DNA from 2 places in the Paenibacillus sp. HGF5 genome. Region 1 is predicted to be linked to the other one. Evidence: riboswitches for the same ligand, from Rfam matches in the RefSeq annotation. Region 1 holds a riboswitch; the other holds the start of a gene.
What was found. A riboswitch is a leader RNA that binds a small molecule or an ion and turns the genes downstream of it on or off. The one in region 1 is predicted to bind FMN.

Region 1 (15,039 bases):
TCCATATCGTTGCGGTGCTGGACCACGGTCTGGGAGTTGCCGTTGATGATGAAGGATTTGCCGGTCACGAATTTTTGCACGGCCTGATCGTCATCCTGGGTAAAGCTCTCTTTGTCCAGCAGTCCTTCGTCCACCAGCTTGTGGAAGTAGGTCAGCATTTCCTTGTATTCGTCCGTAGCCGCCGTGTATACAAACTCATCCTGCTCTTCCCTATATGTCAGCCCGCTGCCGTAGCCCCATCCGCCTTTGGTGCCGAAGCCGGTAGCGGCGATATTCAGCGTACTGTTGAATTTAAAGCGGTCGGAGAATGGCGTAACGTCCGGATATTCCTCCTTCAGCTGCTTCATGGCCGTATACAGCTCATCCCAGGTGGCAGGAATCGCGATGTTATGCTTCTCGAAAATATCCGTGCGCACGATCAGGGTGTAGTCCGGCCACACCGCTTCATGGAGGCCAGGAAGCACATAATACTTTTTGTCCTCCTGGCGAAGCCCTTCCAGCTCGCTGTCCATGTCCCACTTCTCGATCTTGTCCTTGAAGTTCGGCATCAGGTCAATATAATCGCTGATCGGCAGAATCGCGCCGGAAGCCACGAACGCGGATTCCTCCCCCGGGTATGTCTTCGGAATGACCAGCGGCGCGTCGCCGGAGCTGATCAGCAGACTGCGCTTTTGGCTGTAATCGCTCATCGGCACGATTGTCGGCTTCAAGGTCACGTTTGTCATTTCTTTTAGTTTAGCAAAAAGCATCCAATCCTGCTTATAAGGATACGCCGGCTGGTCGCTGTAGAGGATGGACAGCTCAAACGGCTCCGTCGCCTTGAACGTTTCGCCTACGGCGTAGGTTTCCATGGCACCCTTATCCTGAATTTCAGCCTCTTTGCCGCCTGTTTTGTCGGTACACGCCGCCAATATCACAATGATTAATGACAGCAATAAAGCTTTGCCTGCAAACGATCGACGACTCTTTTTCATTTTCCCATTCCCCCCATGATATCAATAAATTGTCCTTACGGATGGTCCTATTGCTTGACGGAGCCCAGCATGATGCCGGTCACGAAATATCGCTGAACAAACGGGTAAATCGTCAATATTGGCAAAATGGTCAGCACCATGGTCACCGATTTGATGTTGGCGGAGATCTGAGTCAGGTTATCGGCCGAGGTGGCGCCAGCGGAAGTAACGCCCGTCGCGCCCGCAATCATGTTCCGCAGATAGATCGTGACCGGGAAGAGCTCCTTCTGGTCCAGATACAGGAAGGCCGGAAACCAGGAGTTCCAGTGCCCGACGGCATAGAAGAGAACCATGGTCGCGATGACCGCTTTGCTTAAGGGCAGCACGATTCGGAACAGCATGCCGTACGTGTTCAGTCCGTCAATGGCCGCGGCTTCCTCCAGTTCCTCCGGCATATTTTCAAAAAAGGACTTCATGATGAGCATGTTATAGATGCTGATGGCTCCCGGGATCACGATGGCCCAGATGGAGTTGCTGAAGCCCAGGCTGTTAATGAGCACATAGTTCGGGATCAGCCCCCCGTTGAAGAACATCGTGAACACGGCAAACATCGTCAGGAACTTACGGCCGACCAGCCTTTTTTTGGACAGGGCGTAAGCAAAAATCGTTGTTAAAAACATGGATATGGCGGTGCCGACCACGCTGTAAACGATCGTGTTTTTGTAATTCGTCCAGAACATGGCGTCTTTGGTCACGGTTTTGTAGGTATCGAGATTGAAGCCCCTCGGAATCAGATTCACCTTCCCAGAGTTGATGTACGACTCGCCGCTGAAGGATTGAGCGACCACGTTCAGGAAGGGGTACAGCGTGATGAAGACAACGAACAGCAGAATGATGGCATTGCACACTTTGAACACCTTATAGGATCTTGACTCCTTCATATGCGCTCCCTCCTCACCATAAGCTTCGATCCGTCAGTCTTCGCGAGATCGCATTCACGGAGAAGACCAATATAAGCCCGATCACGGACTCGAACAGCCCGATCGCCGTCGCGTAACTGAAGTTGTTCGATACGAGACCGACCCGGTACAGGTATGTCGATATCACGTCCGCCGTTTCATAAATGACCGGATTGTAGAGCAGCAATATTTTCTCGAACCCTACCGCTAAGAATGCCCCCATGTTCAGGATCAGCAGCGTCACAATCGTTGGCAGGATGCCCGGAATCGTAACAAACAGCGTTTGCTTCCAGCGGTTGGCCCCGTCGATCCTCGCCGCCTCGTACAGGGATTCGTCTATTGTCGTTAAGGCGGCCAGATACAGGATCGCGCCCCAGCCCATGCCCTGCCAGATTTCAGACGAGATATAGATCGCCCGAAACCACTCGGCCCGCTGCATGAAATTGATTCGTTCCCCATTAAAGAACTCCATAAGCGAGTTAATGGAGCCGTTGACCGACGTCAATTGCAGAATCATCCCGGCAACGATGACGATGGACAGAAAATGCGGGAGATACGAAGCCGTCTGGACGAATTTCTTGAACCGCTTGCTCTTCACCTCATTTAGCAGCAGCGCGAAGATAATGGGTACCGGGAACGTAAAGAGCAGGGACAGCGCACCGAGCAGCAGGGTGTTCTTGAACACGTTCCAGAACGCCGGGTCATGGATAAACATGTTGAAATAGTGCAGTCCTACCCACTTTTCCCCGTAGATGCTGCCCCCCGGCATAAACCGCCTGAAGGCAATCACGTTGCCGATCATCGGTCCGTATTTAAAAATGAGCAGATACATAATCGGTAGAACCAATAAAGAATACAGCTGCCAATCCTTCCGGATCAACGCAGCGATGGTTTTAAGCTTGGCTGGCTTCTTAGCCGCTTTCGCGGCAGGCAAGGAATGATTTGCAACTTTGGGCTCCATTACGTTCTTCACTCCAATCCGTAGGGCCTTTCCTCATACGTCTTCATTCATGGACTAAGCCCATGTTTCATCATCCATCTCCATTCAACCTTCAATGAGAAATCGTATTCCGTTTGCTGCTATTCAGCGTTCAGCAGGATGTCCGCCACCCTTTTATTCAGCCCCTCCCATAATTAAGCGCTTACATGTTTAGTTTGAAAAATAGACTCCCTCATCTTGAGCGTTAGATTCAAAAGATTCCGCTGCTGCTTTTACTTATGTAGAGAGTCGATATTTTGTATACTAGTATAACTAGTATGGTAGTTGGTTTTATTGTAATGGACGTTTTCTTCAATTTCAATACATTTTTTCCTCGTGCATACAATCCCGATCCCAAGCCTGAAAAAAAAGCCGTGAGCGCATTCAGGCCATGGCCTGCTGCGTCACGGTTTTAAGAATCCCTTTCTGCTTAGGTATTCATCATGCATAAGGGGCAGAATTCTTCGCTTCTCCCCCTTGTCTGCTCTAGATTTATTTCAGCTCCGTCACGTTGCCGTCAATGCTGACGCTTTTAATGTCCATATCCCCCAGAAATACGAGGTTATTCTTGCTGTCCAGATTATACAGCCACTGAAATCCGCTCTTTGTGGTGCTTGTCGAGCTGGCATGAAGCTTCAGTTCTGATCCGTCCGCGGCGATGACCTTAACCTCCGGCGTATATTCCGGCAGTTTATCCAGCTCACCGTCGGTACGCTTGCCTTCGATGGCTACACCGATGGATGAAACACTAATGGTGTGGAGAGACAGTGCTTCCTTACCCTCATCAAGCGCCAGATTCAGACTTTGTTCTCTTTGTTTGCCCGGAGAAATGGTGAATTGCACATTCCAAGGGCCCTCAACGGCTTGGGTGTTGTCCGCTGACGTGATTCGATCGGCTGTGATCCGTGCCTTCAGCCCCTCGAGGTCATTCATCGCATCCATCTCAAACACGGCGACAAGCTTTTTGTTATCGTCAAGAAGCTGCTGCCCCACCATATAATTCACATTCTGCTCCGTTTTCAGTTCAAGTAGGGGGATCGAAACACCCTCAGGGAATGGCATGCCATCCTCTTTCATGAAACTGACCACCAAATAACCGCTGTTGCCGACATAAACTCCTTCTTCAACATTCATGGTTACCCCGGACGCTGTATCCGTCCCTTGTATGGGTGACCGTTCGTCTTCCGCAATGGACGCGGACTGACCGAAAAATTGCTTCAAGCTATCCATGTATTGGCTCGCAAAAGCGGTCGTGCTAAGTATCATAATCATCGCGGCAGCGATAACGATACTGGCTTTATATTTTTTCACTTTCCTGTTTTTAAACACCATCGTTTCCTCCTTTTGAATACGGTTCATCGCTCGGTTCTTGATCCGTTCCATACTGATCTGCTGCGTCAACTCGCGTTCCTCTTCCTCCGTAAGCAGGAGGTCCTCCAGCTCCTGATTGTCGATATTGGCCATGATATCTACAATTCGCCGCTTCACTTGCATCCATCCCCTTTCGCAATCGATTTGAAGCTTCACTCCTATAGACACGGTCTTTATAGAAATCCTACGGATTCTCCGTTTCATAATGGATGCGCAGTTTGTCCCTTGCCCGGCGGATCCGGGCGGTGACGGCTTTCTCCTGCATATTCAGCCGGCTTGCAATATCGCGGACTTTCTCTAAATAGAAATACCTGCGGATGAATATTTCGCGATCCGGTTCGCCCATCCCCTGTACCATGCCGCTTATCGTTTCCTTCTCCTGCCGTAGAATAGCCAGTGCCTCCGCAGAGGGACAAGAAACGGCGTCATCTTCCAATTCGGATTCAATGACCCGCTGCCTCTTTCGCAAGGCATTCAAGGTATGATTACGCGCGGCTATGGCCAGATAAGGCTTGAGACTATCTCCGCGCAGCATGATTTTGGGCCCGTCTGTCCACAGCTTGACCAGCACGTCCCCGGTGATTTCCTCCACATCGAAGGAATTAAACCGCCCACCTGCCACCTTAGCGACCACAGCGGCTATGTAGCGTGAATAGCGGTCAACCAATGTTTCAAAACATCGCGGATCTTTCCTCGCAAGCCCATCCAGCAATGTCTGATCCTCCATGGATCCTCCCCCCTTTATAATCATCTCTTTTGGTAGAACCAAGCCACAGATCCCGTGCTACTATATAAGACACCTTTAATTCCGGAAACCCTACACATCTTTTGAAAAAATAATCGTTTCGCCAAGCAAACCGATCGGAGCAGCTTTGCTTGGGGTAACGGCAAAAAAAGCCGACCCCATCGGATCGGCTTGTTCTACAAACGTATGATTTTATTGCAATTGCGGAGAAGCCTCGGATTGCTGTCTCGATATGATGAACAGCACGATCCAGATCAGCAGGAATCCAAGGAGCTGAGGCCCTGTCACGATTTGCTGGAATACAATCCAGTTAATCAGCACGCCCACCATGGGAAAACTCAGTTCCGCGAGTGTAGCCACAGAGGCTTTGGTCGTGGTTAACCCTTTATAATAAACCAGCAGGCTCAGGAGACCCGGCAGCAGTGCCTGACCGATCAGGTTCAGCGATACCAAGGCAAAGGCGCCTGTGCCCCATGCCGGCATATTCCAAGCTGCCCCTTCGCTCCAAGTAATGACGGTCAGGAGCGGCAGCGCAAGCACAAACCGCAGCGAGGTTACCGTCTCGTACTTCAGTTTGCCTACCATCAAGCGACCCATGACCGTTGAGCCGCCCCATAAGGCTGCAGCGCCTAAGGACAGGAGGCTCCCGACTTGAACAAACTCGTTCCAATGGCCGATCGGCAGGGTTAAGCCGAAGGTGAGCAGATACGTGCCTGCCAAGGCGATGATAAGCAGTATCCCGAAATGGCGCGGAAGCTTCTCTTTCAGAAGCAGGCTGGCCAGAATGATGGCAAACAGCGGCTGCAGCTTCTGCAGCAGCAGGACGGCATTCAGATTGCCGCTCGACAGCCCCATCGTGAACAATACGGTAGCCAGTGCCGAACCGCCCCAGGATATAAACAGCAGCGCGCCGACATGATTCCAGCCAAGGCTCTTTAGTTCCTCCCGGTTCTTCCACAATACAGGAATTGCAATCAAGGAAATAATGATATGTTCAAGCAAAACGATCTGAGCCGAAGTCAGATTCTTGAGCAGAATAACCCGAAATAACGGGTCAACGCCCCACAGGGCGGCCCCCAAAACAACGAGCCAGAACCCTCCTTTAAAACGTCGACTTGCCTGTGCGTCGGAACCATAAGGTTTCACCTTGATCCCGGTATTCATATTACTCATCTTGCCCTCTCCTGTCTTGAATACGGAGGTCTTACTAGCAGAAAGCCCCCGTCATCGGCATGGCCGACATATACGGGGGCTGATCAAATAAGCCTGCGTCGAATGGAATTTTTCGCATTCACGGCAAACTCATCTTTGATCTTCTCCCATCCGGACTTTACCGTCGGCCTTGGAATTGCACCAAGTCAGTCGCTCATTCATGTTGCAAACTGAACGCAGCGAGTCGCGGGCTGAGGCTCGTTCGCGAAGGAACAGAGCCATCACCGCCGGTCAGGAATTTCACCTTACCCCGAAGATCCATATTCATGTTTTATTTTGGTCTTGCCATTAAACCGATTGACCGATAATTCCTATAAGCTTAGTTGATGTATTGAAATTATAACATGAATCCTTTCATGTAAATACATCTATTTTCAAAATAAACGAAATTACACATGAACACAATGAAAAATCTCACGTTCAACCAAGACTTACTGAAAATTATACAGCAAGTATCAATTTGTTACCAGCATGATTTTTTACCATTTCCTTGCGCCTATCTTAAATAACTTCCGGCTTGAATAGCAGCCACTCCTGCTTGAAGATTCAGCAGGCCCAGCGCTTCCTCGGTATTAAGGCTCATTCCGCCCCCATGAGGCTTAGATAACAACCGAGAAGCACTTTCTGCAGCTGTTTCCTCCGATTGCTTCGTCTCACTCAGCAATACTTTGCTTGCAATATGTATATTCAGATTCAATGCGCATGAACTCACATCCTTATCCAATCGTTATCAGGTCGTTATTTCCATCCCTTATTAAAGGTCTCGGAAGCCTGAGCACTTCACTTTAACCGGTCGCCATCTGCCTGAGTACGCCAAAAGACCGCCCTTAAGGTTTCAATCCACCTTAAGGACGGTCTAATCGCATGAAATGCTATCCTGCTTCGATCAGTTCATAAACTTCAACGCTGCCAAAGTACGCTTCAGCACAAGTGCTGCTTGCGCTCGTGTGACCGAATCGAGTGCTCCGAAATTGCCTTGGTTGTCACCCTGCACGATGCCTTGCTTAGTAAGACTGGCCACATGGGCGGCCGCCCAAACCGGAATGGATGCCTGATCCTTGAATCCGGCAGCGGCATTCGCGCCCTGATTGGATAGGTCTGCCGGATTCACCGCCTCCATGGCCCGGGTGATCATTACAGCCATTTCCGCTCGGGTCATGCTGGCATTCGGCGAGAAGGCACCGCCGTTTCCGCCCTCGATTAAGCCGTAGCGCGAGGCTGCGCCGATCTCGCCGGCATACGCGGAATGATCCTGAACATCCTTGAATGCACCGCTCTCGATGACCGGGCTGAGCCCCATCGCACGGACGAGCATGGCCGTAAATTCAGCTCGCGTGATCGCCTTGCCCGGTGCATAGGAGTCCGCGTTGACTCCGTTCACGAGCAGCTTGGAAGCCATGGATTCGATTTCCGATTGCGCCCAGTGGCCGTCAAGATCCGCAAACGTCTTCTTGTACTGCAGCAGCGCATAAACGCCGTTTCCGGCATGCTTGACTTCAATCGCTGCTTTACCGTTCCATGTCGTCCTTACGGCCGGTACAAACCGGAAAGTACCCGCAGCTTCGTCATAAATGACGGCAGCAACCGAATCCGGGTTCATCCCAGCCGGCAGCGGCATGATACGGCTGATGACGCGCTTCCCGAAATCCTTCAGTTCCTGCTCTGCGCCAGGCGCTCCAACCGCTGCGCCGAACCGCAGTCCTCCATTCGCTGCCAACGAGGCGCCCATGGAAGAGGCCTTGCTTGTCATAGCATCCGCTACCTTGCCTGCTGCCGGAGCCACCGACACCTTCACCTGGATGCCGCCGGACCCCTGTGCAGGCTCCAGAGCTTCATCCAGAGGCAGTGCCGTTATCGGAAGACGGATGGCTCCGAGTGCGGTCTCCAGCACCAGGGTTGCATTCGGATTCCGTTCCATGGCCTGCTTCAAGCCTGCTGCCGGAAGCGACAGCTCCGCGGCACGGTTCAATTCAGGAGCCCGAATAATCAGTTCCTGCTGCCCGTTCGAGGACAAGCCGGTCACGGCCTTTTTCCACGCCTCTTCCTTTACCGTAATGCGGTCCATCGTTCCGCTTGCAGCAGCACTAATATTCAAATTGCTGCCTGTCATCACGTTTGGCTCGGATGCATTTCCGCCAGTAGCAGGAGGATTAGGCTGCGTTGTCGGCGGCATTACGGAACCGCCCCCCGACCCGCCTGATCCTGATCCAGGAGAAGAGCCGTCGCCAGGATTCGCCGGCTTCTTCTGCTCCGTAATTCGGCCCTCGACCTTCGGCGATACCTTACCGCCCAGCTTGTTCACATATTCCATGAAAATTTCATAATCCGGGTAACCCAGATCCTCGTTGTATTTCCCTTCGGCAATCGCATCGGCAAAGGATTTATATCCATCTCCGCCCTTGGCTACAAAGCTGTTCGTTGCCATCCGGTACGATTCGGTCAATACCAGAGGTTTGTAGCTTCCGTCCTTCATGATCTGTACGTCGAACACTTTATCTCCTGCCGGTGCGCTAGGATCCCACTTGAATTTCATCCCGGCGATTTGCGGGAACTTCCCTGGCAGATCCGCCAGTTTGGCACCGCTTATTCCGTTTTCCAGCCCGTCTTTCAGCTGCTGTCCGGTGACGTCCATAACAAACAGCGTATTTCCGAAAGGCATCACCGTACGCAGCTCGCCCATCGTAATATCACCTTCATCAATCGCGGCGCGGATGCCTCCGCCATTCGTGAGGGCAATATCGGCGTTTTTTAGCTCTTTGGCTTTAGCCAGCATGCCGTCGGCAATCAGATTGCCCAGGTTCGTCTCCTTGGAGCGGACATTCTCGCGTTTGCCGTCAAGCTCGACTCCGGCAATGCCGATAACCTGCTTCATCAGTTCTTCCAATTCCGCTTTGTAAGGAGCCAGCATGTCCTTCGCTTGCGTGTCTTCCTGGACCGTGTTGTCTACCGGAATCAGCTTCCCGCCAAGTTCGCCGTCTCCCACGAGAACAACGCCGTTTTTATCAAACTGCAGATCTACCCGGCCGAGGAACTTGCCCCATTCATTCGCTTGAACGATGACGGTAGGGGTATGATGCTGACTGTCCGTCACCACTTCCGGCGCGTTTAGCGTCGTATGGGTATGACCTCCGACGATGAGGTCGATGCCTTCGACGGCTTCGGCCAGCGCCAGATCTTTAGCGTACCCCAGGTGGGAGAGGGCGATGATCTTGTCTAGCCCCTCCTTCTCCATCGCCTCAACGGTAGCCTGAGCCGAGGTCACCGCGTCACGGAAGACCACGTCTTTACCAGGGCTGGAGGTTTCCGCGGTATCTTCGGTCGTTAAGCCGAACACCCCGACCTTCTGGCCGTCAACCTGCAGTGTCACGTATGGGTATACCCCGCTATTTGCGGTTGTCTTGGGCTGATCGGCATCGATAACCGCCGGCTTGTTAATCAGATGTGAAATGTTAGCGTCGCGGCTAAGATCCACGTTCGCGCTGACGAGCGGGAAATGCGCCTTGCTCACGAAATCAGCAAGCGTCTTGGTGCCTTGATCGAATTCATGATTACCGAACGTCATCGCGTCATAACCCATATAGTTCATGAAGGCCAGATCAGCCAGCCCAAACCATTTGGTGAAATACAGATCGCCGGAAAAGACGTCCCCAGCATCCAGCAGCAGGCTGTTTCCGCCTTCGCTGCGGATCTCATGAACCAGCGTAGCCCGTCTGGCCACTTCCGCCAGATGCGCATGGGTATCGTTGGTATGCATCACTGTTAACTTCCACGGTTCTCCATCCGGCGAACCGTCCGTTACGTTAACCGACACTTCCGCCGAACCGTAGCCATCCTTGCTCAGGACGGTAATCACGGCTTGACCTGCGGATACCGGCGTAACCAGGCCGTTCTGGTCCACGGCGGCTACCGTTTCGTCGGTGGAACTCCAGGCCAGCTCGGCCGATCCGCCCTGAACCGGCTCAACGTTTGCTTGCAATGGTTCCGGGGACCCGCCCGTTTTCAACGTGAGCGAAGGCTTATCCACCGTAATTTTGGTCACCTGAAGCTCCAGCAGCACCACCGTTCCGCTAACTTCATTCGCAACCAGCAGCAGCGGACGTCCTGTTGGGCTGTCCGAAGCCGGAATAAAGTCCAGTCCCTCCGGTCCGGAATCCGATTGGATGCCTACGTTGAAATCCCGCGAGTTGAAGTAGTTCAGGAACGCCGGAGCGGCTGGATCCGTTACGTCATAGGTCATGACGCCGCCAATGCGCTCCAGTCCGACAAAAGCCAGCGTCTTCTGTCCGACCTTGCCCACGGCAACATATTCCGGCTCCGGGCCTTTCTTGGCGCTGCGGCTGTCCAGATCGGTTTTGTCATTGCTTGCATTGAAATGATTCGGCAAGCGCTCGGCCGTAATCTTCTCGAAATCACTCCCGCTGTCGTATGCCTGGGATAAATCCGCCGCATTCCAGATGGAGAAGGAACGCCCCCCGTACAGATACAGCCCTTCATTGCCCATATCGCTCGCAACTTCAACCTTGTCATAGGTTGTCCCTTTGCCAGCCAGGAATTGGGCTGCCGGCGACGATGGATCCAGATTGGATTTCATTTTGCCGATGTCGCTTTCGTTGCTTCGGTCATCCCAGCCGGTAGCGTCCCCTTCGTTCGCGGACAGGATATACTGATGCCCGTTCACGCTGTAGGTCGCAATTCCGTCCGGCATATACATGCCGTAAAAAGGAACATTCTCAAACTTGATTTGTCCATCCTTCAGCAAATCGAGCTGATTCTCCGATTGATTGAAATCCTTATATCCGAGTCCCCGGACCGATTGAATTCGCTTCGAGGCGATATCGACCACGGCTATCGCATTGTTTTCCTGCAGGGCCACGTACGCTGTCAGCTCGTCCTCCGACAATGCGATGTATTCGGGCTCCAGATCATGGACGGCATCGTTTTTCGTTCCGGTGCTGCGAATTTGACCGTCCGCTTCCACATTCCCGCGGATATGCACCCGATCGTCAATGATCGACGGGTCATCGAACTTCAAATGGCTTACTTCGCCAGCCAAAGCATCGATAATCGTGATGCTTCCTTCCGGATCCGGGGCGGTCTCCGTGCGGGGCTCGCCTTCATCCGCCGTCAGGATATAACGGCCATCGGACGTGTACTTGACCATATCCGGCTGGACGCCGGTTTCATAGGATCCGATCAATCCGCCGTCATAGTCGAGCACCAGGACCTTGCCGGCTTTCGTATGATCCCGCTCCTGAACGGCAACCGCGACCTGCTTCGTCTTGGTGTTGATATCCACGCTGGTCAAATCTCCATACAGGAAACCGCCCGTGTTCGCCAAATCTTCTACATGGATCTGCTTGTCCTTAACCAAGCTGCCATCGGCGCCTAGAGACACGATTTCGAGGCTGGCCGGCTGGGTCGATCCGTTAACCAAATAGAGCTTCCCGTTATCTTTGTTGTATTTTACAATCTCCGCTACGCCGCCATCCTTGTTGGAAGTACCTACGGAATAATGTCCGATCATCTTCATGGCCAGCTTGTCGGCCACAGGTGATGGACGCTTGCCCAAAATTTGCAATTTCACAACCGATTGGGCCGTAGCAGGTAAGGCTGCACTATCCTGCACCGTTACCTCAACCGTATGCTCGCCCTCTTGCCCAGCCGCAGGCGTACCTGAAATGGCTCCCGTATCAGAAGCGAGGGTCAAGCCTGCCGGTAAACCTGTCGCCGAGAACGTATACGGCGCTTGTCCGCCATATACATCTACGGTGACCGCATACGGCTCATCCGCATATGCATCCGGAAAGATCATATCGGTAATGCCCAAATCCACGGCAGCTATGGCTGCATCTTGTGATGTCGTCTCCATACTGGCGGTCTGGAGCAATTCCTGCCCCTCGCCAGCATACACGCTGCCCCCCGAAAACAGAGAGGCCATCGTGATTTCCGCTGCCATCAACAGCGAGACTACTTTCATGCTTTTATGCTTCAACTCCATATCCCCTCTTCTACCTTATTTACATTCAAGTGTAAGGAGGAAGTGTTAACGGATGCTCAATATCAGTCGCGGTTTATGTAAAATGGCTGCCAAGCAACAAAAAAAAGCCCCGACCTCCAAGTCGGGCTTCCCAGAGCAGCAGCTGCATTCGAGCTGGTGGCTTGCTTATTCTTTTCTTTCATATGTATTCTGGAATCCTGCTTATAACATGCGCCAGCCTCGGATCATCTCACACTTCAATCAAAAACCCCGAAATGCCGCATCGTTGCAACCGTGATCAGGATGAACCACCGAATGAGAATGATCCCCCAAACGATAAGAAGACCTTGGAACAGCCGCTCAACCATCCATTCGATCTTCTTGTTTGACGTATACCTGCGCCTCTGCTTAAAAAACCACGCCGCGAACCCTTTGGGAATATCGCTGAAAGTCGTCTTTGGCTCCATTGGCTGCAATCCTCCTCCATTATCTATCGATTTGTATGTCGGATATATAACGCAAGTCTTCGGTTGAACACGTTTCTTATGCATGAAACAGGATCCTGAACAAAATCTTCAAGATCGCATAGATGAACCCGACGAACCATTGAAGAATGAAGAAGGCCCATATAAGTAAAACGATTCTAAAAATGATGTCCACAATCCGTTCGACCTTCTTATTTGAAGTATATCTTCGCCGCGGCTTCAAAAACCAATGAGCAAGCCCCTTGAAGGCACCTAATACGGTTAACACCATTCTCACCCGGCGATTCTCCTCCTCCATGTTCGTTTCCCTTAGTTTGTTTGTTATAAGCTTACTTCGATCTTATCACCCCTTTTGGGATTTCACCAATTGAATAAAAAAACGCGATCCGGGAATCTCCCCGAATCGCGCCCTCGCTTTACATATCTTGCGTTTACTCCGCCTGATAGCGCTCATATGCGGCCTGGTAAACTTCCATGTACCGGTCCAGACCCATTTTGTTGAGCGTGTTCACATACTCTTCCCATTGGCTGAACGAGGCCGAGCCGTTCACGAATTTCGCTTCCATTTCCTTCACGTAATCCTCGATATCTTTACCGATCGAGGTCATGACGTCCGTTTCCTCCAATGTAAAGTTAAAGTTGTACAGGATCTCCTTCACGGCATACGGCTCTGCCTTTTCGGCAGCAGCCATGGCGTTAGGACGCGTCTCCGAAGCTTTGAACCATTTCTCCCGCACAAAGCCCGGATAGCTGCCCCCAAGCCAAGTGAAATTCTTGGCCAATGCCTGATCCTGCGTTAATCCGTTTGGATTCTCCGTAATCTCTTTCACATATTCCAACTGACCGTCCGTGTTCTTCGTGTAAGTCTCTCCTTCTTTACCCATGAAATAGAATTGGGCTCCCTCATCCCCGTAGAAATAATCCATCCAACGGATCGTGGCTTCCGGATTCGGGTTCTTATCGGTAATCGCAAATGCACCTACGTGAACCATCGGCACTTTGACGTGGGAATAGAGCTGGTCTCCGTGCGGTCCCTTAAGCGCCCCGAGCCCGATGTATTCTTTACGTCCCATGACCATCTCCGGATTCGGCACGATCGTGGCACCGAGCAGGCCCTCCTGCCCTTTTGCATTCAACGCGCCGCCTTCAATCGTGAAGATCTCTTTATCGAGCAGCCCTTCCTGGTGCAGCTTGTTGACGAATTGAAGCATTTCCTTGTACTCCGGCAAGGCCTTGGTAAAGCGCAATTTCCCAGTGTCCGGATCGACATCCACCAATTTATGGCCAAGTCCGCTCGTGCCAAGTCCCCAAGAGCCTTTCAAATGATCGATGATCCCGGTAATGCCTGTGGAGGAGAAAGGAATCTCGTCATGCTGTCCGTTGCCGTTCAGATCGGTTTCCTTGACCGCCTTCAAATAGGCATAGAATTCTTCGGTCGTCTGCGGTTCTTTCATCCCGAGCTGATCGAGCCATTCCTGATTAATCCATATCGGGGTGCCAATCAACATGGAGAGCAGTTCTGGATCATAAAAAGAAGGCAGGGAATAGATATTGCCGTCCGGCATCGTCAATCCTTTTCGAATATCCGGGTACTGATCCATCAGCTTTTTGAAATTCGGAGCATATTGATCGATCAGATCGTTCAGCGGTATAAATACTCCTTGCTCCCCATAGCGGGTCAATTCGGCGGAGCTGACCCTTGCGGAATAGAACACATCCGGATAATCCCCGCCTGCAAGCGCCAAGTTCCGCTTCTCGGTCAGCGTATCGAATGGAATGAGGTTCCAGGTCACATTTACATTCGACATTTCTTGGTAGGTTTTCCATACAAGGGTTTCCTCGAATTTGCTTCCGTTCGTTGGCGACTTCCCTGTGAAAAACGTAAGGTCGAGGGGCTCGTTCACAATCGGCATTCCGGTCTCGTTAAAATTTGCCTGCGGCGTTTCGCCCTTATCGGCTGCGCCCTCCCCGCTCTTGCTTCCACAACCAGCCAGCAATCCGGCGGCCAGCACGGCAGCCAATGTAAGCGAAGTCCATTTTTTCATCACCATAAATTTCATATCCCCCTCATCGATTGTCCGTAATCAACCTTTAATTGCACCAATCATAACACCCTTCACAAAATACTTTTGCAGGAACGGATACAGCAGCAGCATCGGCAGATTGGTCACGATGACCGCCGCATATTTGATCGCTTCCGCATCCATCAGGCTGCGTGCCAGTGAATCATCGCTGATATCCACCATCTCCTGCATTTGCCCCTGAACCAGAATTTCACGCAGGAACAGCTGCATCGGATAATTCGCACGGTCTGACAAGTAGATCAGTGCGCTGAAATACGAATTCCAGTGGCCCACG
Region 2 (15,039 bases), on a different contig from region 1:
TGGACGGGCCTTGCTCGTGATCTGCATGTACAGGGACAGCCGTAACCAGCAAGCAGCATATGGCGATCAACATGGATAACATAGACTTGCGGTTCGTCCATTTCATTTTCATCATTTTATCCTCCGGTGTTCAGAAATCTTGTACAAGTATATGTCGTCCTCGCTGAAGGTATGTCCATTTCATTGCAGCAAAAATCCCTTCCGTCATGAACGAAAGGGATCTGCCTGCTTCAATCAGTATGCCGGCGGAGGCGTCGTGCTGCCTGCGGCATTGCTTCCCGATTGAAACATCGACTGGATTTGATCGAGTAAATACGGGGTCGCATCGATAATCCGTTCAAACAGATGTGTCTGGTTGTCCAGCGGAACGATGTGCACGCCTTCTTTACCCACGACCAGGAAAGCTATCGGCCGGATGGACACGCCACCGCCGCTGCCGCCGCCAAAAGGAAGGGCATTATGGTCGGTATGCGTCCCGTTAGCGGTATTATGGTGTGTGCCGCCTGCTTCAACGTTGTAGTCGCTCCCGCCCGCTGCAAAACCAAACGCCACCTTACTGATTGGCAAAATGACGCTGCCGTCAGGGGTATTCACGGGGTCGCCTACGATCGTATTCACGTCCACCATTCCCTTGATGTTCTCCATAGCCGTTTGCATCAAGCCTTGAATAGGGTGTTCTGCCATGATCTAATTCCTCCTTTCACCTTTAACACGCGAACTATAAGTACCAGTCCAGCATACATAGCTTTTCCGCAGGAGATTTTCGCTATGCAGCAAAGCTCTGTGGAAATTTGCGGCGGACCGTTAAAGACCGGTACCACCTGGATTTCCGGCAGCTCATCCATAATCAGCCGGTACGACATCCATCCCATAATGGTATGCTTAACAGCATGAAGCAGCCCGGTTGCAACCGCGGTATCGGCCGCATGCTCCAAAGCAATCCGGGTTGACCAGCGCACATCCATGAGATGAACGGCCGCCATCGTTTGCCTTGCCCACTTTTTAAATCCTTTAGTAGTCAGCAAGACCCGCACATAGTCCCTATATCGTATAGTTCGTCTTGAAGTTTCTTTGTTTTCTTTGGAACCGAGCTCAGTCCCCTCGTCCACGGGAACGGTCTCTTTTTTATACTCAATGCCACCGTTGGCCAAGTGAAAGGGAACTTCGTATTTGCGCGTGATCCATCCAAAGAGCATTTTCATTTCCGCCAATACTTTATATTCATTTTTTCTTAGGACCACGTCCAGCTTTATCGTGACCTTCGAGCTTAGCACAACGATCAGCAATGCGATAAGGAGAACGACCAGGCCGACCGCAAGAAAGATCCATATCCTCACGAAGTAACCCCCAAAACGAACTTAGTAAAATGTAATCCGCTTGGCTTAGTATGGCAAAAGGGTCTCCAAATGATGCGAAACTGCTTCGATCCTCTGCTTTCATATGCCTGGAACGACAAAAAAAGGGCCCGGACGCGGATTATCCACGCTCAGGACCCATTTCTCAAATGAAGCATTATACCATATATGATGGCTAGCTTTCCTCCACATCATCAAACGTAAGCTGTTGTCCGTCAAGCTTGTCGAACAGCAGCTGCGTTTCCTCTTCCAGATGATCGTTATCCTCGAATTGCGACGGCTCCGGCAAATCCTTGATGTTCGCAAGCCCGAAATAATCCAGAAACGATTTGGTCGTTCCATACAGAATCGGTCTGCCAATCGCCTCCGCGCGTCCGACTTCTTCAATCAACCCTTTGCTTACCAGCGTATGGATGGCTCTTTCGGACTTGACGCCGCGAATGTCTTCAATCTCCACCCGCGTAATCGGCTGCCGATAGGCCACGATGGAAAGCGTCTCGAGCGCGGCTTGCGACAATGAGGAGCGGGAAGGCGAATACGCCAGACGTTCGAAATACGGGGCGTGCTCGGCCAGCGTCGCGATTTTGTAGCTCCCTGCAATCTGCACGATCTGAATTCCCCGTTCATATCGCTCCCATTCTTCCTTCATATCCTCCAGCGCTTCGCCAACGAGGCCATCCGATTGCTCGGTGATTTCAGCAATTTGCTTTACCGACAAGCCCTCTTCTCCCGCCAGGAACAGAAGCCCCTCAATAATCGATTTCAGCTTCGGATATTCCATCAATGCGTTCTTCCCCTCTCCACTCCATGACGATATCTTCAAACAATTTCTCTTGGTAGCACAGGATTTGCTTCATCTTCATCAGCTCCAAGATAGCCAGAAAGGTCACCACGATTTCATGGCGCTCCATCTCCTCGTGCAGCAGCTTGGAGAACAGAATCCTGCCTCCCGGCCCGACCTGCTCCAAAGCGTCCATCACCTGCCGGATCCGGTCCTTAACCGATATTTCATCCCGCTGGATGCGGGCATACGATGTGCGTTTGACGGCTTTGCTTAACGCTTTTTGAAAAGCTGCGATCAAATCCGAGATATGTAATCCCTGCACCGGGTTCTCTTCCACTTCCGGCATGTAAGGAGTCAGATCCTCCGCTTCCTTGGAGTAAATCATGCTGCGTTCCCATTCCTTCTCATGCAGATGACGGGCGATGCCTTTGTACTTGCGGTATTCGATCAGCTTCGCGATGAGTTCCGCTCTCGGATCCATGTCATCCTCTTCAAAAAAATCGAACTCGTCCATTTCGATAACCGGAGGCTTCGGAAGCAATAGCTTGCTCTTTATAGACAGCAGCGTTGCAGCCATCACCAGAAATTCGCTCGTAATTTCCAGTTCCAGCTCCTGCATGTTGTGTAAATAGGCCATGTATTGTTCGGTAATCTCGCTGACGGGAATATCCTGGATGTCGATTTCCGCTTTATCAATCAAGTGCAGCAGCAGATCGAGCGGTCCTTCAAACGTTTCCAGCTTGTATAATACGGTCACGGTGAATCCTCCCGCCAAAAATAAAATGCAGTGCTCTATAAAAAGAGCACTACATTAAATAAGCACTATTTTAGGCTTTTCGTCAAGTTCGCCATTTCAATGGCCGCCATGGCGGAATCCCAGCCTTTATTGCCTGCCTTCGTTCCCGCCCGTTCGACGGCTTGTTCAATGTTCTCCGTCGTGACGACGCCGAAAATCGTTGGTACGCCGGTCTTCAGGTTAATGGCGGACACGCCCTTGGCCACTTCGTTGCACACATAATCATAGTGCGTGGTGGAGCCGCGAATGACGGTTCCCAAGGTGATGATCGCATCGTATTTGCCGCTTTCTGCCATCTTTTGGGCGATGAGCGGAATTTCAAACGCCCCCGGCACCCAGGCGACGTCGATTTCGTTGTCCTGTGCGCCGTGACGCTTCAAGGCGTCCAGTGCCCCGCCAAGCAGCTTGCTGGTGATGAATTCGTTGAAACGACCTACCACGATGCCGTATTTCAAACCTTCGGATACTAAATGACCTTCAAATATTGTTGCCATGTTGGATGACTTCCTTTCGGGTTGGAGTTTATATAAGGTCAAACATGGATTTGGGATGACATCGATGTGGTTGCCCGCTGCGCTGACGGCTGCTGCTTCCGATCGCTGTTAACTCCTGATTTCATGATCTATATTCTCAGGGAAGAAATCAGGAGTTAAAGGCGACCGCTGGCGCTTCTCCAGCAGCATTCCGCCCTCTTCGCTGGGTCATTCCATGAGGCAAACCTCCTCCATGATTGACCTTTTATTGGGTTGGTGATTAATTGGCACTCTCGTTCTGCTCGATATCATTGAACTTCAGCATATGACCGAGCTTCGCTTGCTTGGTGTGCAGGTAGCCCGTGTTATCCTCGTTCTCCGGCATTTGAATCGGGACGCGCTCCACGACCTCCAGGCCGTAACCTTCGAGACCCTTGATTTTACGCGGATTGTTTGTCAGCAGGCGGATCTTCCTTACGCCCAAATCCTTCAGGATCTGGGCTCCGATGCCGTAATCGCGCAGATCCGCCGCAAAGCCTAGCTTCAGGTTCGCATCGACGGTGTCGAGCCCTTCTTCCTGCAGCTTATAGGCTTTCAGCTTGTTGATCAAACCGATGCCCCGTCCCTCCTGGCGCATATAGAGAAGCACGCCTCTGCCTGCTTCATCAATCTGGCGAAGGGCCGCCTCAAATTGCGGACCGCAGTCGCAGCGATGGGAGTGGAACACATCCCCTGTCAAGCACTCGGAGTGCACGCGGACGAGAACCGGCTCACTCGGGTCGATCTCTCCTTTTACCAATGCGACATGCTCTTTGTTGTCCACGTCATTGGTGTAGGCTACGGCTTGAAACACGCCGTAGTCGGTCGGCATCCGCACCGCCACCTCGCGCTGCACGAGCTTTTCTTTTTCGTTGCGGTAATGGATCAAATCCTTGATGCTGATCAGCTTCAGATCATGCTTTTTCGCGATCTCCATCAAGTCTGGAAGCCTTGCCATCGTGCCGTCTTCCTTGATCACCTCGCAGATGACGCCTGCCGGATAGGAGCCGCTCAGGCGGGCTAGATCGACAGCCGCCTCCGTATGTCCTGCCCGGCGAAGAACGCCGCCGTCTTTCGCAATCAGCGGAAACATATGGCCCGGTCTTCGAAAATCGGCGGCCGATGCATTTGGATCCAAGATGCCGTTGACGGTTATGGAACGTTCATGGGCGGATATGCCCGTCGTGGTGTCCTTATGGTCAATGGAGACGGTAAAGGCCGTTCCATGATAGTCCGTGTTTTGCGTCACCATCGGTTTGAGATCGAGCTCCCGAGCCCTGGCCTGCGTCATTGGCAAACAGACCAGCCCGCGGCCTTCGGTGATCATGAAATTGATGACCTCAGGGGTAGCTTTATCCGCTAATGCGATAAAATCGCCTTCATTCTCGCGGTCCTCGTCATCAACAACGATGACGACCTTGCCTTCCTTCAAATCTGATAACGCCTCTTCGATCGTATGAAATGAAAAGCGCTCATCCATCCCTATTCCTCCTTCTTCTCATGGAGATATCTCTATATGCAAGAAACGGCTTAGGCAAAGCCATGCTCGGCCAGGTAATCCCTGCTGATCCCCGATTTCGTGCCGCTTCTGCTTCCTGCGCCTTCCGAACCGTAGTGCAGCAGGTGATCTACATATTTCCCCAAAATGTCGCATTCGATATTAATCGTGTCGCCCGCTTTTTTATAAGCGAGCACCGTCTCCGCCAGCGTATGGGGAATGATGGACACCGTAAAGGAGGAATCCGTCGTTTTGACAACGGTCAAGCTGATTCCATCCAATGTGACCGAGCCTTTCGGAATGATATATTTGAATACGTCCCCATCCGTGGGCGAAATCTCGTATACCACTGCATTCTGATCGGCCTTTACGCTCCGAATGACGCCGATGCCATCCACGTGTCCCTGAACGATATGGCCTCCGAATCTCCCTCCGGCTGCCATCGCCCGTTCCAAATTAACCTTCCCGCCCGGCTGCAGCTCCTTGAGATTCGTATTCCTATAGGTTTCCGGCATAACGTCAACCGTAAATACGCCCTTGTCGATCGCCGTAGCCGTCAAGCAGACGCCATTTACGGATACGCTGTCGCCCAGCTTCAGATCGTCCATAATCCGGTTAGCGGAAATGCTCAGCAGCATGGCCTCCCCTTGGCGCCCGATACGCCGCATCTCGCCGATCTCCTCGACCAATCCAGTAAACACAGGCTTCCCTCCTTTCTCGCTCCTTATTTCCAGACCGGAATGCCAGTGACGTAGATATTGTCGCCCAGTCTTTCGGTCTCAAGTCCTGTCAGCGAAATCGCTTGGTTCATCTGTTCATAACCGCTGAACATGTAATTTCCCGGCGCATCATACCCGCCGATGATTTTGGGAGCGATAAACTGGATGAGCCGGTCCACCAGCTTCTGCTCCAGCATCGAGCCATTAAGCGTACCGCCGCCTTCCAGCAAAATCGAGGCGATCCCCTTTTGTCCCAATTGCAGCAGCGCTCCCTTCAGATCCACCCGCGGTCCAGGCCCGCAGGGGATGACCTGAACACCAAGCTCTTCCAACTCGGTCCGCTTCGTGTCATCCGCCTGCTCCGTCGTCAAGATCCAGGTGGGCGCCAATCCGTCTAACACGACATGGCTGTCGAGCGGTATCCTCAGGCTCGAATCCACGATGATCCTGACCGGGTGCAGCCCCTTAACGCCAAGCCGGGTCGTCAGGCTCGGGTTATCCGCGATAACCGTAGACACGCCGACCATGATGCCTTGATGGCGATGGCGCAGCGTATGCACCAGCTCCCGGGATTTTTCATTGGAGATCCACTTGCTGTCCCCGGTTTTCGAAGCGATCTTGCCGTCCAGCGTGCTGGCCGTCTTTAACGTGACGAAGGGCCGGCCCGTCGTAATGAATTTAACAAAGGCTTCGTTCAGGCGAAGAGCGCGATCTTTAAGGATACCCGTTTCAACCTCGATTCCCGCTGCGCGCAGCATCTGAATCCCTCTGCCCGCCACGAGGGGATTCGGATCCTCGCAGGCCACAACCACCCGCCGAACGCCCTTGGCGATAAGCCTCTCGCTGCAAGGCGGCGTTGCGCCGTAGTGACTGCAGGGCTCCAATGTCACGTACACGGTACTGCCTGCCGCTTTCGGCCCGGCCATATTCAGGGCATGAACCTCGGCATGCGGCGTTCCGCGTTCCAGATGCGTGCCCACCCCGGCGAGAGCACCGTCCTTAACGACGACGCAGCCGACTACCGGGTTGATCCCGGTTTGGCCCTGCGCACGTTCAGCCAGATCCAGCGCAAGTGACATATAGAATTCATCGTTGACGATATCCATGCTAAACATGCCCCTTTCCCAACGTTCATACAAAAAAGCCCTGCCAAAGATTCCGAAGAATCCTTAAACAGGGCTTGATGGAAGTTAATCATTGACACGATAAATAACCGTCATGAATGCAGATTTCGCGTATAGCAAGCGACCCAAATCCGTCACAGGCGAAACCAAAAAAACGCCGTCACAGCTTTGAATCGCATGTGAAAACCTGCACATAACGCATGTCACGCTGTGCGCAAAGACACAATAACATGTGCTGCTTATGTGTCTTTCACTCCTTCTCCCATCCAGACTATACTGTCGGTCCCGGATTTGCACCAGGTCCACCGCATACGATGTGAAACATCACATTCATATCCGGGTCACGGACTAAGACGCAGCACTCTGCTTCGATAAGCTCAATCACTGCGTTCATCACCGCCGGTAGGGAATTTCACCCTGCCCCGAAGGATTAAACATATGAAATTGTTTGATCTTATGAAGAATCTTATCACCCCCTTTTGAAAATTGCAAGAAAAAACAACTAACTTTTTTAAAGCGAATAACTTTAATGCTGTCATTAGCATGGACTTTTAAAGGAGAACGCTTCCCGAAAGGAGAACAGTTAAGTAGGGTAAGCAAGGAGGTAAGAAGTAGTTGAAAAGGAGCGAGCCACGATGAAAACTTCGCTGGACATTATCGTCCGTCCCACGGAGATCGACGTCAACGGACATGTAAACAATGCAAAATACCTCGAATACCTGGAGTGGGGCCGGGAGGAATGGTACGAAGCGGGAGATCTGCGGTATGATGTGCTGAAACGGCTCGGGGTTCAGACCGTCACCGTCAATATCAATATCAATTACCGCAAGGAGTGCGGCCAAGGCGAACGGCTGACCGTCGTGACGGAACCCGAGTCCATGGGCCGCACGAGTTACGTCATGGCCCAGCGGATATACAACGAACAGCATGAGCTGTGCGCGGATGCCATCGTTACCAGCGTGGCGATGGATGTAAACTCACGTAAAAGCCGGCCCGTCCCCGAAGAACTTCGCCGATTGTTCCCAGCCCCTGCGTAATCCGCCCTTTGCGGCGGCCATAAAAAACAGACTCACCCCTGAGGGTGAGCCTGTTTTTGCATGATGCTGAATTTATTATGCTTCGTACACTTCTACTTTTTCCATTTTGTCGCGGCCTTTGAATGCATCCACGTATTCCATGCCTTCAACAACTTTGCCGAATACGGTATGTTGTCCGTCCAAATGCGGCTGCGGCTCGTAGCACACGTAGAACTGACTTCCGCCGGTATTCCGGCCGGCATGCGCCATGGCCAAGCTTCCGCGCTCGTGCTTGTTAGGATTGATCTCGCAGTTAATGGTATAACCCGGTCCGCCGGTTCCCGTTCCTTGCGGACATCCGCCTTGAGCAACGAATCCAGGAATTACGCGGTGAAATACCAGACCGTTATAGAAGCCGGAGTTGGCCAATTTCTCAAAATTAGCCACCGTGTTCGGTGCATCGTTCTCGAACAGGTCAAGCACAACCTCTTTGCCGTTTTCCAAGGTGATCTTCGCTTTTTTTGCCATATGTGTGTATCTCCTTCCGTTATCTCAAACGCTTTTATCGATTTTTTTACAATGCAAGTTATAGTTTACTATGTTTTGAGCCTCGAAGCAAAACGAACTTGTCCCTCCCCCGCGACCATAGCCGACGGAAGGCAGGACGAAGAGCCCTGACCGCAGCCGGAGGCTTTGGCGGGCCCTTCCTATCCAGAGACATTGACGTCTTATAAACTCGTAACGGTTTCTTTTGTTACATCCGCCGGCACGACATCGTTGCTGATGATATCGGCAAGCGATTCGCGGCGAACGACCAGATTGCTTTGCCCATCCTTCACGAATACGACCGCAGGCTTGCGGATCCGGTTGTAATTGCTGGCCATGGAATAGTTGTATGCGCCCGTGCAGGACACCGCCAGCAGATCGCCCGTTTCAACCTTCGGAAGCTCCAGGTCCCAAATCAGCATGTCTCCGCTCTCGCAGCATTTGCCGGCAATGGATACCGTTTCTTCCGGCTCTTCTTTAGCACGGTTTGCAAGCAGCGCTTCGTATTTCGATTCGTAGAGTGCCGGACGCGGATTGTCCGTCATGCCGCCGTCGACGGCAACATATTTGCGCACCCCGGGAATATCCTTGCTGGTGCCCACCGTGTAGAGCGTGGTGCCTGCGTCACCGACGATGCTCCGACCCGGTTCCACCCAAATTTCAGGAAGCTCGGAACCAAGGCCCGCAAAATGGTTCTTTACCGCATCCGTAATCGCTTTTACATATTGGGATACTTGAAGCGGCGTATCTCCATCCACGTAGCGGATACCGAATCCGCCGCCCAGGTTCACGACCTTGAACACAACGCCCAGGCCTTCTTTTACGGAAGCTGCAAATTCAGCTACGCGCTGAACAGCCATCTGGAAGCCTTCTACCTCAAAAATTTGGGAACCGATGTGGGAATGGATGCCCATGAGATGAATATTGGCCTGTGCTTCCGCAAGCTGCACCGCTTCGTACGCAGAGCCGTTGCCGATATCAAAGCCGAACTTCGAATCGGTTTGTCCTGTCGAGATATATTCATGCGTATGCGCCTCGACGCCCGGTGTCACGCGAAGCAAAATGTTGACCTTGCGGTTCTTCTCGGCAGCGATGGCCTGCAGCATATGCAGTTCGATCACGTTATCGACAACGAAACAGCCGATTTCGGCATCCAGCGCCATCTCGATCTCTTCCGGCGTCTTATTATTTCCGTGGAAATGAATCCGATCCGCCGGGAATCCGGCCTGAAGCGCCGTGTACAGCTCTCCGTCGGAAACAACGTCGAGCGACATGCCTTCCTCGTCGGCCAATCGGCACATGGCCATAACGCAGAACGCCTTGCTTGCATACGCGACTTGGAACTTCAAACCGGAAGCCTTGAAGGCCTCGATGTATTCCCGGCAGCGGTTGCGAACCGACTGCTCGTCTACGATATATAGTGGTGTTCCATATTGAGCTTTCAAATCGGATGTGTCACACCCGCCGATTTCCAAATGCCCCTGATCGTTAATCTTGCTTGTACCGTGTAAAAACATGCTTACAATTCCTCCGATCCATTGTTTCAAAAATAGGGTAATCGAATAATTGTTCACAGTATAGCAGACAACGGAAGGTAATCAAAATGGATTTTTCAACACAACATTTGTGTTATTGTTAGTGCTCGCCCCTCGGATTCATTTCCGGGCCCATTTTCGTGTTGTCACGCGTTTTGTTGAGAGCCGGGCGTCTTCTTGACATAAGCAGCGGTTTGCGGAATAAAATTTCACCCATCGCTTTTGCACTAAATGGTATAAACGGCCATAAATAAGACGAGTTATAGGAACGGTGGGTCGTCAGAAGCAGAATTAGAAGCGTTGTCCCGATGACAAACCCCTTCACCCCGAACATGGCTGTGGCCAGCAGCAGGACCAGCCTGACCATCCGGTTGGCCAGCCCCAGCTCATAACTTGGAGTCGCAAACATCCCTATGGAGGCAACCGCCATATACAAGACAACCTCGTTGACAAACAATCCGGTTTTAACGGCAATATCGCCGATCAAAATCGCAGCGATCAAGCCCATTGCCGATGCGAGCGGCGTCGGTGTATGAACCGCGGCCAAGCGGAGCAAATCCACGCCGAATTCCACGATCAGAAACTGCAGAATAATGGGAATTTTCGCATTCTCCTGCGGACCGATGATATCGAGACCCGGCGGCTTCAATTCAGGATGGACAACCAGCAGCATCCACAACGGGAGCAGGAACATGGAAGCAAAAATGCCTATAAATCGTATCCAGCGAAGATAGGTCCCCATAAACGGGGTCTGGCGATTCTCTTCCGCATGCTGACAGAGATCCAGGAAGGTGGTCGGCATGATCATCACACTCGGCGATGTATCCACCATAATGACGATCCGGCCTTCCAGCAGATGGGAAGAGACCACGTCCGGACGCTCGGAATAACGGACCAGCGGATAGGGGTGCCAGCCCTTGTTTACAATCGCTTCCTCCAGCTGCTTGTCGCCAAGAGGGAGCCCCTCCAAATCGATTTCCTGGATTTTCTTCCGGATGGCTTCTACCTGGGTACGGTCGGCTACGTCATCGATGAAGACCAAACTGACGTCCGTTCTCGTACGCCTTCCCACTTTGATGATCTCCACATGCAGTCCCGGATCACGAACCCGTCTCCGCACGAGGTTAACGTTCGTCACCAGCGTCTCCGTAAACCCGTCCCTGGCGCCTCGAACAACGCGTTCGACAGCCGGCTCTTCGAGTCCCCGTACGGGATATTTCCGGGTGTCCAGGATGATGGCGGAATGCGCATCCTCGATGAACAGCGCGCATAGGCCTGACAGGACCTCGTCAATCACCTTGCTGAGCCTGGTGTCCCGCTCTACCTGAACATGGGGAATATAGCGGTTCATGATTTCGGAAAGCGCATGGTTGTTAACGTCGTCTGGCGTCAGGTACGTCAGCCTTGTCAAAATTTCCGTCACCACGACATCGTTGGTGAACCCGTTTAGAAAGAGAAGCCCCGCATTTCTGCCGGCAAAGTTCATCTCGCGGAATACCACGTCAAACGAAACCCCAAGGCCGATCACTTCCTTAAGCGTTTCTTTCAGTTCGCTCAACTTCGCGGGAACATCGTCCGTTTGCTGCCAATAAATGACGGATTCCTTGGTGCTGTCGGAGGTTTCAGCCTCCCTCTTTTCCTTTAGCGCTTCTTCCTCTAACGCTTTGATCTCGGATGGGGGAATGATCGGAATCCCGGCCTCCAGTTCGCCGCCATGCGTTGTTTTCTCGTCCATAACCTACCTCCTAGCCATAACTGTCACTTGCTGTAAACAAACCAGTCGAACAGGGAACCCGCTACCTTGCCTGCCACCATGGCCATCAGAAGACCAAACAAATACCCCTTCAGCCGGAGCCGCTTGGCCAGAATCGGCAGGACATTCAATACTTCCGTCAGTGCGGCTGCCAGCATGCCGATAAATATTCCGCACATCAGTCCGATTATGGTACTCACGACCGGTCCCAAAGGAACGGACCATCTCCAGAAATCGGCCACCGTGCCAATGAAGGATCCCGTTATCAATGCTCCTTCATACCAATGCACCCGGCTGTAAGTCGCCGTCAATTGGGACAATCTCGGTATGATGTCCAGCACTATGATGAGCGCAATCACGCCCCCGCCGACGGCGATGCCTCCGGCTACGCCGAGAACACAGGTAAATACCCCTTGCAGAATGGACATCATCATGGTTTTTTCCCCGTCGTATCGGCATCGGCGTTCATTTTCCGGTATTCTTCGGCAACCACGAACTGATCCAGATTTTCCTGATAGAGGTACATTTCCACCTCCAGCGGGGTCGGTTCTTCATTCCATTTTTTCTTGAACAAATGATTGAAGAACACCGTCATGCCGAATCCGAGCCCCAGAGAGTAAGCGATCTGGAACAAATAGGGATGCTCGTCTCGTTTTCCCGTCACCATTTCGACAATCCGGATCTGGACCTCGAGCATGTTGACGTCTGCATGAAAGTTCATGATGGTGAGCGCAGAACCGAAAAACAAGAGCAGCCAAATGAGCGGGAACCACAGCTTGGATCGCTTGCTGTCCGGACCGACAAGCTCCACCAGGGTATGATGGTTACCCATCGGTTCAATATGGGCGCCCGGAATCAACCCTTGTATCTTCGGAATGATTTGAATCAGATCCATGACAAGACGGTTGCCGTCGATATCCTTCGGCTGAGTCAACGGCAGGGCTCTGAGCCGTTTCTCCCATTCGGGCTCACAGACTATGAAGGCGACATCGCCTAGTTTGACGGTCTGGTCTCTTGGCAGCCGTATTCGGCTCCGCAGCTGCAGAAACACCGTCGGAGTGGGATTAACCTTCATCCGAAACACTCCTTTACTGCTAAATTACCGTTAGTATGGGAAATTACCATCGTTTCTACTCGGATTTACCATACTTTCTTTAATCGCCGGACCGGCCAGGACCGTTATACAAAAAAACAAGCTAATCAACCATCGACATCTCACTTAGAAGACAGGCCCCCTTTTGGGAAAGATCGTGAAGCGAGATAAAGGGGGAAGACGCTGAAGTGGTTACGGTCTTATTTCCGCAAGAAAGCGCCGTCCCAGAAGGACGGCGCTCTCTTTGTGCAGGCTTTAGGATACGGTATAGATCCCGCTACTGCGCGATCTCGTTCCGAATGCTCTGCAATATTTTTTTCTCAAGCCGCGATACCTGCACCTGGGATATGCCCAGCCGGGTGGCAACTTCCGACTGCGTCTGATCCCGGTAGTACCTTAGATATACAATGAGCCGCTCCCGTTCGGTCAAGCCCCCTATCGCTTCGTTCAAGGCCAGCTTGTCAAACCATCGTTCCTGCGAATCATCGGCAATCTGATCCATTAGCGTGATGGGATCCCCGTCATTTTCAAATACGGTCTCATGAATCGAGGTTGGCGGTTTGTTCGCCTCCTGGGCAAACACCACTTCCTCGGGCGTTACCCCCAGCTCTTCGGCAACCTCTTTCACCGTGGGAAGACGATCGAGCTGCTTGGACAGCTCGTCCCGCTTCTTCCTGACTTTGTTGGCCATCTCCTTAAGCGAACGGCTGACCTTCAGAGTCCCGTCGTCCCTTAAGAAACGCTGAATTTCACCGATAATCATCGGTACGGCATAGGTAGAGAACTTTACGTCATAACTGAGATCGAACTTGTCCACGGATTTGAGGAGACCGATACAGCCGATCTGAAACAGATCATCCGGCTCATACCCACGGTTCATAAACCGTTGAACGACAGACCAGACAAGACGAATATTACAGTTGACGAGCGTGTCCCGGGCGACATTATCCCCGCTTTGGCTAAGTGCAATGAGTCGTTTGACCTCCGCGTCGTCCAAATAAGTCTGCGAAGTTTTCTTCACATCGGCATCCATTTGTCCAACCCCTAATTATATAAAGCTTTCTTAGATTCGATCCTCTTTTTCATTTTGATCGACGTACCGTTGCCTGGTTCGCTGACCACTTCAAATTCGTCCATGAAATTTTCCATGATGGTGAATCCCATGCCGGATCGTTCCAGCTCCGGCTTCGAGGTATACAGCGGCTGCTTCGCCATCTCCAGATCTTCGATCCCGTGGCCGGAATCTTCGATGCGCAGCGTGATCATATCCCCGTCTATCGAGGCTTCAATCTTGACGACCCCTTCCGGGTCGCTGTCGTAACCATGGATGATGCTGTTCGTGACGGCCTCGGAAACCACCGTTTTCAGATCGTTCAGCTCATCCATGTTGGGATCCATCTGGGAGATGAATGCAGCCACGGCGACACGGGCAAAGGATTCGTTTTCCGACCTAGCGGCAAACTGCAGCGACATAAAATTATGCTGTGCTCTTCCTTCACTCATGACACTACCTCCAGACCCGAGAGTGCCGTGCCCTCGTTCTCGTATATCGGCATGATTTTGAACAGCCCCGACATGTCAAGCAAGCGGTAAACCTGCGGCTTGACATCGCACACCGCCATCTTTCCGCCCTTTTGCTTGATGAATTTATAGCGTCCCAGAATGACTCCCAGCCCTGAGCTGTCCATAAAATCCAAGTCTTTTAAGCTCAGCACCAAGTGCTCTGTTTGACGTCTCTGAATGGCTTCATCCAGCTGCATCCGGACATGATCGGCCGTATGATGATCCAGCTCGCCGGACAGACGGACGATCAGAACATGCCTGTGATGCTCCATATCAACATGCAGATTCATGTTTGTTCACTCTCCTCCCTGACATGAACAAGGATTTCTACATTCGAAAAAGACATTCCTGCATCACGACAAAACTAGAAGAAAACTCCCATTAATCTACATGAAACAACTTGCCGGTTGTCCGTTTGAACAGCTTCCAGAATCCGGCCTTTTCCACCTCGACAGGCGATGTCAGCTCGAACTCCTTCACGAGCTGTTCCCCCTGATAGACAGACAGCTTGCCGATGACTTGTCCGGCGGCTACCGGTGCCTTCACGTTCGGATCCAACTGAATCTCATGACGGATGTCCGGATTCTTTACGCCTTTCTTGACAAGCACGCTGTAGTCTTTTTCCGCTTGAATCGAGATCTCGGGCACGTTGCCCTTTTGAACCTTCACGATACCGAGCACTTCGCCAGGCTTATAGATGGAGTGCATCGTGTATTGGGAAAAGGCATAATCAAACATGCGCGAT

Region 2: linked by a shared signal. The riboswitch ahead of ribD (bifunctional diaminohydroxyphosphoribosylaminopyrimidine deaminase/5-amino-6-(5-phosphoribosylamino)uracil reductase RibD) and the one ahead of HMPREF9412_RS28585 (DMT family transporter) in region 1 are both predicted to bind FMN.

What each region holds. Positions count from the first base shown of each region.
Region 1 covers NZ_AEXS01000171.1:21,165-36,203, forward strand. The annotation lists gene HMPREF9412_RS28560 (ABC transporter substrate-binding protein) at 1-974, opposite strand, end outside; gene HMPREF9412_RS28565 (carbohydrate ABC transporter permease) at 1,022-1,894, opposite strand; gene HMPREF9412_RS28570 (ABC transporter permease) at 1,908-2,873, opposite strand; gene HMPREF9412_RS28575 (DUF4179 domain-containing protein) at 3,384-4,385, opposite strand; gene HMPREF9412_RS28580 (RNA polymerase sigma factor) at 4,447-4,989, opposite strand; gene HMPREF9412_RS28585 (DMT family transporter) at 5,200-6,180, opposite strand; FMN riboswitch at 6,315-6,481, opposite strand; gene HMPREF9412_RS28595 (choice-of-anchor I family protein) at 7,106-12,217, opposite strand; gene HMPREF9412_RS28600 (hypothetical protein) at 12,454-12,663, opposite strand; gene HMPREF9412_RS28610 (extracellular solute-binding protein) at 13,113-14,732, opposite strand; gene HMPREF9412_RS28615 (carbohydrate ABC transporter permease) at 14,766-15,039, opposite strand, start outside.
Region 2 covers NZ_AEXS01000167.1:114,193-129,231, forward strand. The annotation lists gene HMPREF9412_RS27925 (D-alanyl-D-alanine carboxypeptidase family protein) at 1-115, opposite strand, end outside; gene ytfJ (GerW family sporulation protein) at 235-684, opposite strand; gene HMPREF9412_RS27935 (DUF2953 domain-containing protein) at 657-1,337, opposite strand; gene scpB (SMC-Scp complex subunit ScpB) at 1,531-2,136, opposite strand; gene HMPREF9412_RS27945 (segregation and condensation protein A) at 2,105-2,896, opposite strand; gene ribH (6,7-dimethyl-8-ribityllumazine synthase) at 2,962-3,429, opposite strand; gene HMPREF9412_RS27955 (bifunctional 3,4-dihydroxy-2-butanone-4-phosphate synthase/GTP cyclohydrolase II) at 3,689-4,927, opposite strand; gene ribE (riboflavin synthase) at 4,978-5,646, opposite strand; gene ribD (bifunctional diaminohydroxyphosphoribosylaminopyrimidine deaminase/5-amino-6-(5-phosphoribosylamino)uracil reductase RibD) at 5,670-6,770, opposite strand; FMN riboswitch at 7,039-7,222, opposite strand; gene HMPREF9412_RS27970 (acyl-CoA thioesterase) at 7,424-7,825, shown strand; gene HMPREF9412_RS27975 (peptidylprolyl isomerase) at 7,901-8,332, opposite strand; gene lysA (diaminopimelate decarboxylase) at 8,533-9,867, opposite strand; gene HMPREF9412_RS27985 (spore germination protein) at 9,986-11,620, opposite strand; gene HMPREF9412_RS27990 (stage V sporulation protein AB) at 11,644-12,072, opposite strand; gene HMPREF9412_RS27995 (stage V sporulation protein AA) at 12,069-12,713, opposite strand; gene sigF (RNA polymerase sporulation sigma factor SigF) at 13,009-13,764, opposite strand; gene spoIIAB (anti-sigma F factor) at 13,776-14,234, opposite strand; gene spoIIAA (anti-sigma F factor antagonist) at 14,231-14,584, opposite strand; gene HMPREF9412_RS28015 (D-alanyl-D-alanine carboxypeptidase family protein) at 14,676-15,039, opposite strand, start outside.